2 regions of the Nonomuraea sp. NPDC049309 genome follow, and region 1 is predicted to be linked to the other one. Evidence: riboswitches for the same ligand, from Rfam matches in the RefSeq annotation. Region 1 holds a riboswitch; the other holds the start of a gene.

Region 1 (4,785 bases):
CGGAGTCGCCCGTAAAGCCGAATAAGTCCAAAAATCAAGGAAAACTGCGAAATATAGCGATTTTGAATAACTACCGTGACCCCGGTGTATAGCCTGCCGTAATCGGTTAATAACCTGGAGTAATGGGGGTTTCGGGGGAGAAGCACATGCGCCGCCGGCGCTTTCTGGCCTGCGGCCTCGGCTTGGCGGCCGCCGTCGCCGGCTGCGGGACCGAGCGGGCCGGGGGATCCGTGCCGGTCACCGGGTTCACGCTCAGGCCGGACGGAAGGCGCTGCGAGCGGGTCGGGCAGGCGTTCGCGGGGGCCGCGCAGGCCGTCGGCTACCAACCGGGCGGCGGCTTCGACCTGGCGCTGAGCGGCCTGCCCGCGGCGGCGGCCGCCGAGCTCAACAACAGCCAGAGCATCGTCGGAACCGCCACCCCGCTCGCCAGGCTCAGCGGCGAGGCCCTGGTCGTGGTCGTCCCCGACGGCTCGCCGCTGAAGGACTTCGACGACTTCGGCGCGCGGATGCTGGCCGACCCCGGGCACACCCGGCTGGCCGGCGGCTCGCCGGGCGAGCCCGACCACCTGCTGTTCGGCCTCATCGCGCGGGCGCTCGGCGCCGACACCCGGCAGGTCGACTACACCGGCTACCCCAGCGAGGCCGAGGTCATGGCCGCGCTGCTGTCCGGCAGGGCCGTGGCCGCCGCGGGACCGCTGTCGGCCTGGCGGGCCGGGATCGAGCGCAGGCGGATCAGGCCGCTCGCGGTCTCGTCGGCCGCCCGCCTGCCCGAGCTGGACGCGCCGGCCCTGCTGGAGTGCGGCGTGCGGGTGGACTTCAAGGACTGGGTGGGCGCGTTCGGCCCCGAAGGCATGGCCGAGGAGAGCCGCGATGCGGCCGTGCGCATGTGCGACGAGATCCTCGGCTCATCCGCGTGGGAGGCCGCCTGCCGGGCCGCGGGCTGGCTGCCGATCCCGCTGGCCGGCGACGACTTCGCCCTCTGGCTGGACACCGAGCTGGCCCGAACCCGCGCCGTGCTGCGCGATCTCGGGATGGTCGACACGGCCAAAGCCACAACATGCTGGGGTAGTTGCGGGAACGGCCACTAGATGTAGGATCTCGCTCGTCGCTGGTTCGCCTCGTCCGAGGCGGAGCAAAAGGGAACCCGGTGAGATTCCGGGGCTGCCCCGCAGCGGTGAGCGGGAACGACCGCCGTCATCAGCACTGGAGAGATCCGGGAAGCGACGGCCATTAGGTGCTCCACGGAGCGTGCCCGCAAGCCCGAAGACCTGCCAGTGATGCGCCGGGCCGCGTGCCCGTGCGCGCAGTGTTCATGGCCTCGAGGGCGGGCCGGGCACACGCGGGATCGGCGCGCCGCGCCGCGCTCCGCCGTGCTCTCGCCTGCCTTTCGAGGGGAGGCTCGCGAGGGAGAGAGCACGTGACCCAGATCGTTGAGGTTGACCGCCGGCTGGCCATCGAGGAGGCCGCCGCCCGGGTGATCGCCGATCCGGCCAACTCCCGGGTCGCCGCCGCGCTGCTGGCCGAGGAGATCGCCGACGAGGCGGCCGGGCACGGCGTGCGGACGTTCTCCGAGTCCATCGCCGCCACGCACGCGGCCGGGCTGATCCAGGACCGCCTCGCCGGGTTCGTCGCCGCGCACGCGGCCGAGCTGGACGCGCTGGTCTCGGACGAGGCGGACGCCCGTTTCGAGTACTTCGGGCTCCGTACGGTCTACGACCGCTACCTGCTGCGCCACCCCGAGACGCGGGCGGTGCTCGAGCGGCCCCAGCACTTCTTCATGCGCGTGGCCTGCGGGCTCTCCGGCACCGTCGCGGAGGCGGCCGAGCTGTACGCGCTGATGTCCACGCTGTCCTACCTGCCGAGCTCGCCCACGCTGTTCAACTCCGGCGCGCGCCGCCCGCAGCTGTCGTCGTGCTTCCTGCTCGACTCGCCGCGCGACGAGCTGGAGGCCATCTACGAGCGGTACGGCCAGGTGGCCAGGCTGTCGAAGTACGCGGGCGGCATCGGCATCTCGTGGACCCGGGTGCGCTCGCGCGGCTCGCTGATCAGGGGCACCAACGGTCACTCCAACGGCATCGTGCCGTGGCTGCGCACGCTCGACGCCTCGGTGGCGGCGGTCAACCAGGGTGGCCGGCGCAAGGGCGCGGCCTGCGTCTATCTGGAGACCTGGCACGCCGACATCGAGGAGTTCCTGGAGCTGCGCGACAACACCGGCGAGGACGCCCGCCGCACCCACAACCTCAACCTCGCCAACTGGGTGCCCGACGAGTTCATGCGCCGGGTCGAGGCCGACGAGATGTGGTCGCTGTTCGACCCGAAGGAGGTGCCGGATCTCACCGACCTGTACGGGGAGGAGTTCGACGCGAGATATCGCGCTTACGAGGCCGCCGGGCGATATGTCCGGCAGATTCCCGCTCGCACCCTGTACGGCCGCATGATGCGCACCCTCGCCCAGACCGGCAACGGCTGGATGACGTTCAAGGACGCCGCCAACCGCACCTCCAACCAGACGGCCCGCCCGGAGAACGTCATCCACCTGTCCAACCTGTGCACCGAGATCCTGGAGGTCACCAGCGACGCCGAGACGGCGGTGTGCAACCTCGGCTCGGTCAACCTGGCCGCCCACCTGAACGGCGGTGACATGGACTGGCAGCGGCTGCGCCGCACCGTGCGCACCGCCGTACGCGTCCTCGACCGCACCATCGACCTCGGCTTCTACCCGACGCCGCAGGCCGAGGCGGCCAACAAGCGGTGGCGGCCGATCGGGCTCGGCGTGATGGGCCTCGCCGACGTGTTCTTCACGCTGCGCCTGCCGTTCGACTCGCCGCAGGCTCTCGAGCTGTCCACCAGGATCGCCGAGGAGATCGCGCTGGCCGCGTACGACACCTCGGCCGACCTCGCGGCCGAGCGCGGCCGGCACCCCTCGTACGACGAGACCAGGGCGGCCGGGGGAGTGCTGCACCCCGACCACTACGGCGCGGCCACCGGCCCGCGCTGGGACGCGCTGCGCGCGAAGATCGCCGAGACCGGCCTGCGCAACTCGCTGCTGGTCGCGATCGCCCCCACCGCCACCATCGCCTCGATCGCCGGCTGCTACGAGTGCATCGAGCCGCAGGTGTCCAACGTGTTCAAGCGCGAGACCCTGTCGGGCGAGTTCCTCCAGGTCAACCGCTACCTGGTGGCCGATCTGAAGGCGCGCGGGCTGTGGACCGACCAGGTGCGCGACGACATCAAGCGGGCCGACGGCTCGGTGCAGCAGGTGCCTGGCGTGCCCGGCGACCTCAAGAAGCTCTACCGCACGGCCTGGGAGCTGCCGCAGAAGGCGCTCATCGACCTGGCCGCCGCGCGGCAGCCGTACATCGACCAGTCGCAGTCGCTCAACCTGTTCATGGCGAGCCCGACCATCGGCAAGCTCTCGTCGATGTACGCCTACGCCTGGAAGAAGGGCCTGAAGACCACCTACTACCTGCGCTCGCGGCCCGCGACGCGCATCGCGCAGACCACGGTCGCCGCGCCCCCGGCGCAGGCGGTGGCCTGCTCTCTTGAGAACCCCGAGACCTGCGAAGCCTGCCAGTAAGGAGCCCCGACGATGCTGCTCGACCCCGGCATGGACCTCACCCTGCGGCCCATGCGCTACCCCGCCTTCTACGAGCGCTTCCGCGCCGCCATCCGCAACACCTGGACGGTCGAGGAGGTGGACCTGCACTCCGACCTCGCCGACCTGGCGAAGATGACGCCGCAGGAGCGGCACCTGATCAACCGGCTGGTCGCCTTCTTCGCCACCGGCGACTCGATCGTGGCCAACAACCTCGTGCTCAACCTCTACCAGCACGTCAACGCCCCCGAGGCGCGCCTGTACCTGAGCAGGCAGCTCTTCGAGGAGGCGGTGCACGTGCAGTTCTACCTGACGCTGCTCGACACGTACCTGCCGGACCCGGACGAGCGGGCCAAGGCGTTCGCCGCGATCGAGCACATCCCGTCGATCCGCGACAAGGCCGAGTTCTGCTTCAAGTGGATCGACTCCATCCAGGGGCTGGACCGGCTGGAGACGGCCGCGCAGCGCCGCCAGTTCCTGCTCAACCTCATCTGCTTCGCCGCCTGCATCGAGGGCCTGTTCTTCTACGGCGCCTTCGCCTACGTCTACTGGTTCCGCTCGCGCGGGCTGCTCGGCGGCCTGGCCACGGGGACGAACTGGGTGTTCAGGGACGAGTCCATGCACATGGAGTTCGCCTTCAGCGTCGTGGACACCGTACGGGCCGAGGAGCCCGAGCTGTTCGACGACGAGCTGGGCAAGCAGGTCACGGAGATGCTGGAGGAGGCCGTGGCCGCCGAGCTGGCCTTCGCCGAGGACCTGTGCGGCGAGGGCATGCCGGGCATGGGCGTCGAGCAGATGCGGCACTACCTCGAGTACGTGGCCGATCAGCGCCTGGTTCGTCTAGGTCTGCCCAAGAGGTACGGTTCTGCCAATCCGTTCGCCTTCATGGAATTGCAGGACGTCCAGGAACTCGCCAACTTCTTCGAACGGCGTGTCTCGGCGTACCAAGTGGCAGTAGAGGGCAATGTGAGCTTTGACGAGACCTTCTAAGACATAGGGCTAAGACATAGGGCCTAAGACATAGGGGGCAACAAAACGTGCAGTCTCCAGCGGACTGGCCGATCCTCGGAATCTCGGTGGGCGGCTCGATCCTCCTCGTGGAGGTGGCCAGGCGGGTGCTGCGCAGGGCCAGCCGTAAGTGGGACCCGGCCCGTCACCTCCTGGAGCACTGCACGTGGCCCGCCTTCCTG
Region 2 (4,785 bases), on a different contig from region 1:
GCGGCTTGAGCGCGGCGGCCGGCCGGCCGTCCAGCTCGACCCGGCCCTGGTGCGCGATGAGCCCCATGACGCTCTTGAGCAGGGTGGACTTGCCGGCCCCGTTGGGCCCGATGACGGCGGTCCACTCGCCGCGCCGCACGTCGAGGCTCACCTGGGAGAGCACCTCGCGCTCGCCGAGCCGTACGGTGAGATCGCGCGCCCTGATCACGTGACCACCCGCCTGGTCATGCGCAGGACGGCGACGAAGAACGGCGCGCCCACGAACATGGTGACCACGCCGATCGGCAGCTCGGCAGGGGCGAGCACGGTGCGGGCGACGAGGTCGGCGAGCACCAGGAACGCCGCGCCGCCGATGAGCGACAGCGGCAGCACGATCCGGTACGAGCCGCCGGCCAGCCGCCGCACCACGTGCGGGACGACGATGCCGACGAACCCGATGAGCCCGCTCACCGCGACGGCCGCCGCGGTGGCCAGGGAGGCGGCGAGCAGCACCACGAACCGCACCCGCCCGGCCCGCACGCCGAGCCCCGCGGCCTCCTCGTCGCCGACGGACAGCACGTCGAGCATGCGCCCGTGCAGCAGGAGCAGCACGGCGGAGACGGCGGCGTAAGGCAGCACCAGCAGGACCTGGTCCCACCCGCCGCCGAGGTCACCGAGGATCCACGCGTAGATGCGCTGGAGCTTCTCCACCTCGAGCTGCTGCAGGACGGTCTGGATGGCGGTCAGGAACGAGGTGACCGCCACGCCCGCCAGCACGAGCGTGGCCGTGCCGCCGCTGCGCCCGGCCGTGTTGCCCAGCGTGTACGCGAGGAGCACCCCGCCCACCGCGCCCGCGAAGGCGGCCACGGGCACGCTGGCGGACGGCAGCAGCACGATCGCCGCCGTCGCCGCGAGCCCGGCCCCCGCCGCCGCGCCCAGCAGGTACGGGTCGGCGAGCGGGTTGCGGAAGACGCCCTGGTACCCGGCTCCGGCCATGGCGAGCAGCCCGCCGACCACGGCCGCCATGAGCACCCTGGGCAGCCGCAGCTCGAACAGCAGCCCCTGCTCGACCGGCGCGAGGCCGGAGTCCACGTGGACGAGCGGGAGCCAGTCCACGACCTGGAGCACCACCTGCCAGGGCGAGATGTCGGCGGCGCCGTCGAGCAGCCCCGCGATCATGCAGGCGGCCAGCAGGAGCAGGGCGCCGGCGAGCCACAGCGGCCGGGCCCGTGCGGGGCGGGCCTGAGTCGCCACGTCAGCTCGCGCCGTCGGTCTTCGCCTGCGCCGCGTCGGCCACGGCCGCGCCGATGCTCCTCGCCAGGTCGACGACGCGCGGCCCCCAGCGGGACGCGATGTCGTCGTCCAGCTCGATCACCCGGTCGTTCTCAACGGCGGACAGGTTCTTCCAGCCGGGGCGGGCGGCCAGCGCCTCCTTGTTCTGCCCGCAGCACTTGACGTCGGCGAGGAAGATCAGGTCGGGGTCGGCCTGGGCGACGAACTCGGCCGACAGCTTGGGGTACCCGCCGGCCGCGTCGGGAGCCTTGTCGGCGATGTTGGTCAGGCCGAACATGCCGTAGATCTGGCCGATGAACGTCTTGGACGTCACGGCGTACGGCGTCTGGTCGAGCTCGTGGTAGTAGGTGAGCCCGGCGTCCTTGGGCGCCTTGGAGACCAGGTCGTCGATGGCGGCCTTCATGTCGGTGACGACCTTGTCGGCATCGGCCTGGTGGCCGGTGGCCGCGCCCAGCTCGGAGATCTCCTCATACGCCTCGTCCAGGTTCGTGGCGGCGGGCTGGTGGAGCACGGGCACGTCGACCTTGCCCAGCTCGGAGACGATGTCGTCGATGTCGTCCGACACCACGACGAGGTCGGGCTTCTGGGCGACGATGGCCTCGACGTTCGGCTTGAAGCCGGACAGCTCCGTCGTGGGGGCCTCCGGCGGGTGGTTGGAGCGGTCGTCCACGGCGACGACCTGCGAGCCGGCGCCGATGGCGTACAGGGTCTCGGTGTGGGTGGCCGAGAGCGAGACGATGCGCTCGGGCCGCTTGGGGATGGTGACCTTGCCGTTGGCGGCCTCGACGGTGACGGGGAAGCCGCCGCCGGCGGGGGCGGTGGAGGAAGCGGCGGATGAGGGGGCGGCAGTGCCGGCTGTGGTGCCGGTCTGGCCGCAACCGGCCAGAGCGAGCGTTCCCAGCAGCGCGCCCGCGAGAACCGTGCGTACGGGCCTCACGAGAAGTCCTTTCACACTGTTGGAACCGAGAGACCCGCTTGTAGTGACGGATCACCCTTTTCCACGAGGGTTGATATGCGTCGGCGCAGAGGCAGGCGACCTGGCTATGACAGTTGCGGGACAGCGCCGGAATCTCACCGGACTTCGCTGCGCACTGCGCGTCGGGCAAACGGTATCAATTCCCCGCCCGCCCGAGGAGTCAAGGGGTCGCCAGTTGGGCCTCCGCCTCGGCGATGATCTCCTGGATGCGCAGGCCGTGCGCGGCGTCGAGCGGATGACCGCCGCCCTTCCGTACGGTCGCGGCGAACTCCTCGGCGACCGTGGCCAGGTAGTCGTCGCCATCGACCTGGGGCGACAGGACGGCGCTGCCGGTGCGGCCGTACACGGCGATGCCGGCCGGCGGCGTCTCACCACCGGCCGCCATGCTGAGCGACGCCTCGCTGACCGCGCCGCCCTCGTGCTCGAGCAGCAGGCCGACCCAGCGCAGCGGGTGGCCGTGCGCCCGCACGCCCGTGACGGGGCCGAGCGCGGCGTCCAGCAGATCGATCACGTGCGGTCCCACGTCGAGCAGCGCACCGCGTTCCAGCCGCCAGGGCGTCGCGAACGGATGGTCGCCGAGCAGCACGCCGGAGATGTTGGCCGCGTGGCCGCCGAACGGCTCCACCTCGGCGCAGCGGGCCAGGAACCGGCGGACGGCGGCGGTGTAGCGCAGCGAGAAGACCATCTGGGAGGCGACGCCCGCCTCGGCGATCGCGTCCGCCACCCGGCGGGCGGCCGCCGGCTCGTCCGCGAGCGGCTTCTCCAGCAGCAGGGCCTTGCCGGCGCGGGCGGCGCGCACGGCGTACTCGGCCTGGACGGCGGGCGGCACGCAGAACGCGACCGCCTCGCAGTTGTCGAACAGCTCCTCGACGCTCGCGTACACGGGCGCGCCCAGCTCGGCGGCGGCCTCGGGGCGGCGGGCCCAGACGCCGGCCAGCCTCGTGTGCGGGCTCTTGGCCAGCATGGGCGCGTGCGCCATCCGCGCCCAGGGTCCCGCGCCGATCAGCCCGACCGCCACCGGTTCCATGCACGTCCTCCTTCGCGAATCACCCGATCTTTCACCTTAGACGACACACCACCGAAGATCCCTCCACCTCGATGTCCACCCGCGCCCCGGCCGGACACCCCGAGCAGCCGGCCACACACCGCACGGCCGGCCACCCACCGGACGGCCCGCACGCACCGAGCGACCAGCCCACGCACAGGACCGCAGGCCACACGCCGGACGGCCGTACCGCCCCTCCCCCGCCGCGGCCGCGCCGACCTCCGCGTGCGGTAGGCGAACGATGCGCGCAGGGGCCGGGGCCGGGTCCCTGTCCGCCCGCACAAGCGCGCACCCGGCAGGTCGCTCGCGCGTCAGGCGGGCGACCCGCGGCACAGGCGCGCCTTCTCCGCGCAAGCGATCAAAGCGTGGGGCGAGGCCGAACATCGTTCACGCCGCGAAGGTGCACCGGCGGGCCGGCCGCGCGTGAGCGGATGTGGCTTCCCGAAGCCGGCCACGGCCGGCGGCGCATCCGCCGGCCGCGTGCTTGAGCGGGTGGCGCTTGGCGGTGTGGCGTGAGGCAGGTGTGGCGTCAAGCCGGTGTGGCCTGCCAGGCCGGCTTGGCGCGCCAAGCCGGCTGTGGCACCGTCAAGCCGGTGTGGCGTGTCATGCCGCTGTGGCGCGCCGATCGCCCACGGACCCGATCGCCCACGGATTCCGTGCTGAGCAGCGGCCCGGATGCGGCCGTGCGGGTCGTCGGCGGGCGCGCGGAGAGAGGCGGGCGGGTACCGGCGGGTGGGCGCGATCGGGCGTGCCGGATGATGGAGCCATGAAGGAGATGCTGCTGCTCAGGCATGGAGAGACCGAGTGGAGTAAGGCGGGCAGGCACACGGGCCGTACGGACCTGCCTCTGACGGAGCACGGCGAGGAGCAGGCCAGAGCGCTGGCGCCGCTGACGAAAGAGCCTTTCGACCTGGTGCTCGTCTCCCCCGCGCAGCGGGCGAGGCGGACGGCGGAGCTGGCCGGTTTGACCGAGTACGAGGTGGATCCCGACCTGTGGGAGTGGGACTACGGCGGCTATGAGGGCATCACCACGGCGAAGATCCGTGAGACGCGGCCGGGTTGGTACTTGTGGCGTGACGGCGTGATCCCCGGCGATGCCGAGCATCCGGGCGAGAGCGCCTCGGAGGTGGCGGTGCGCGCCGACCGGGTGATCGCGCGGGCCCGCGCCGTGGAGGGCCGGGTGGCGCTGGTGGCGCACGGGCACTTCCTGCGTGTGCTGGCCGCACGGTGGCTGGGCTTGGCTCCCGAGGACGGCCGGTTGCTCCGGCTGGACACCGGCACGTACTCGCGGCTCGGCTACGAGCACGACGAGCCGGTGCTGCTCGCCTGGAACGCCCCCGTCACCTGACCGGTCCGCGCCCCGGCCATCGGGCTCGGGCGCACGGGACCATCCGGGCTGCGCGCCCCAGACCCACGCCCTCACGGACTCGGGCGCGCGCGGCCATCCGTGTTGCGTGCCCCCAGGCCATCGCGGACTCGGGCGCGCGACCGT

The links. A riboswitch is a leader RNA that binds a small molecule or an ion and turns the genes downstream of it on or off. The one in region 1 is predicted to bind cobalamin.
Region 2: it holds a riboswitch for cobalamin, as region 1 does, so the genes downstream of both, ACGFIM_RS10320 (ABC transporter substrate-binding protein) here and ACGFIM_RS28370 (ribonucleoside-diphosphate reductase subunit alpha) in region 1, are expected to answer to the same signal.

What each region holds. Positions count from the first base shown of each region.
Region 1 covers NZ_JBICSH010000004.1:734,979-739,763, forward strand. The annotation lists gene ACGFIM_RS28360 (SAM-dependent methyltransferase) at 1-25, shown strand, start outside; gene ACGFIM_RS28365 (tripartite tricarboxylate transporter substrate-binding protein) at 123-1,088, shown strand; cobalamin riboswitch at 1,093-1,291, shown strand; gene ACGFIM_RS28370 (ribonucleoside-diphosphate reductase subunit alpha) at 1,418-3,577, shown strand; gene ACGFIM_RS28375 (ribonucleotide-diphosphate reductase subunit beta) at 3,590-4,585, shown strand; gene ACGFIM_RS28380 (mechanosensitive ion channel family protein) at 4,633-4,785, shown strand, end outside.
Region 2 covers NZ_JBICSH010000001.1:2,294,835-2,299,619, forward strand. The annotation lists gene ACGFIM_RS10310 (ABC transporter ATP-binding protein) at 1-208, opposite strand, end outside; gene ACGFIM_RS10315 (FecCD family ABC transporter permease) at 205-1,233, opposite strand; gene ACGFIM_RS10320 (ABC transporter substrate-binding protein) at 1,235-2,209, opposite strand; adenosylcobalamin-variant (AdoCbl-variant) riboswitch at 2,247-2,369, opposite strand; gene ACGFIM_RS10325 (Gfo/Idh/MocA family protein) at 2,409-3,275, opposite strand; gene ACGFIM_RS10330 (histidine phosphatase family protein) at 4,060-4,641, shown strand.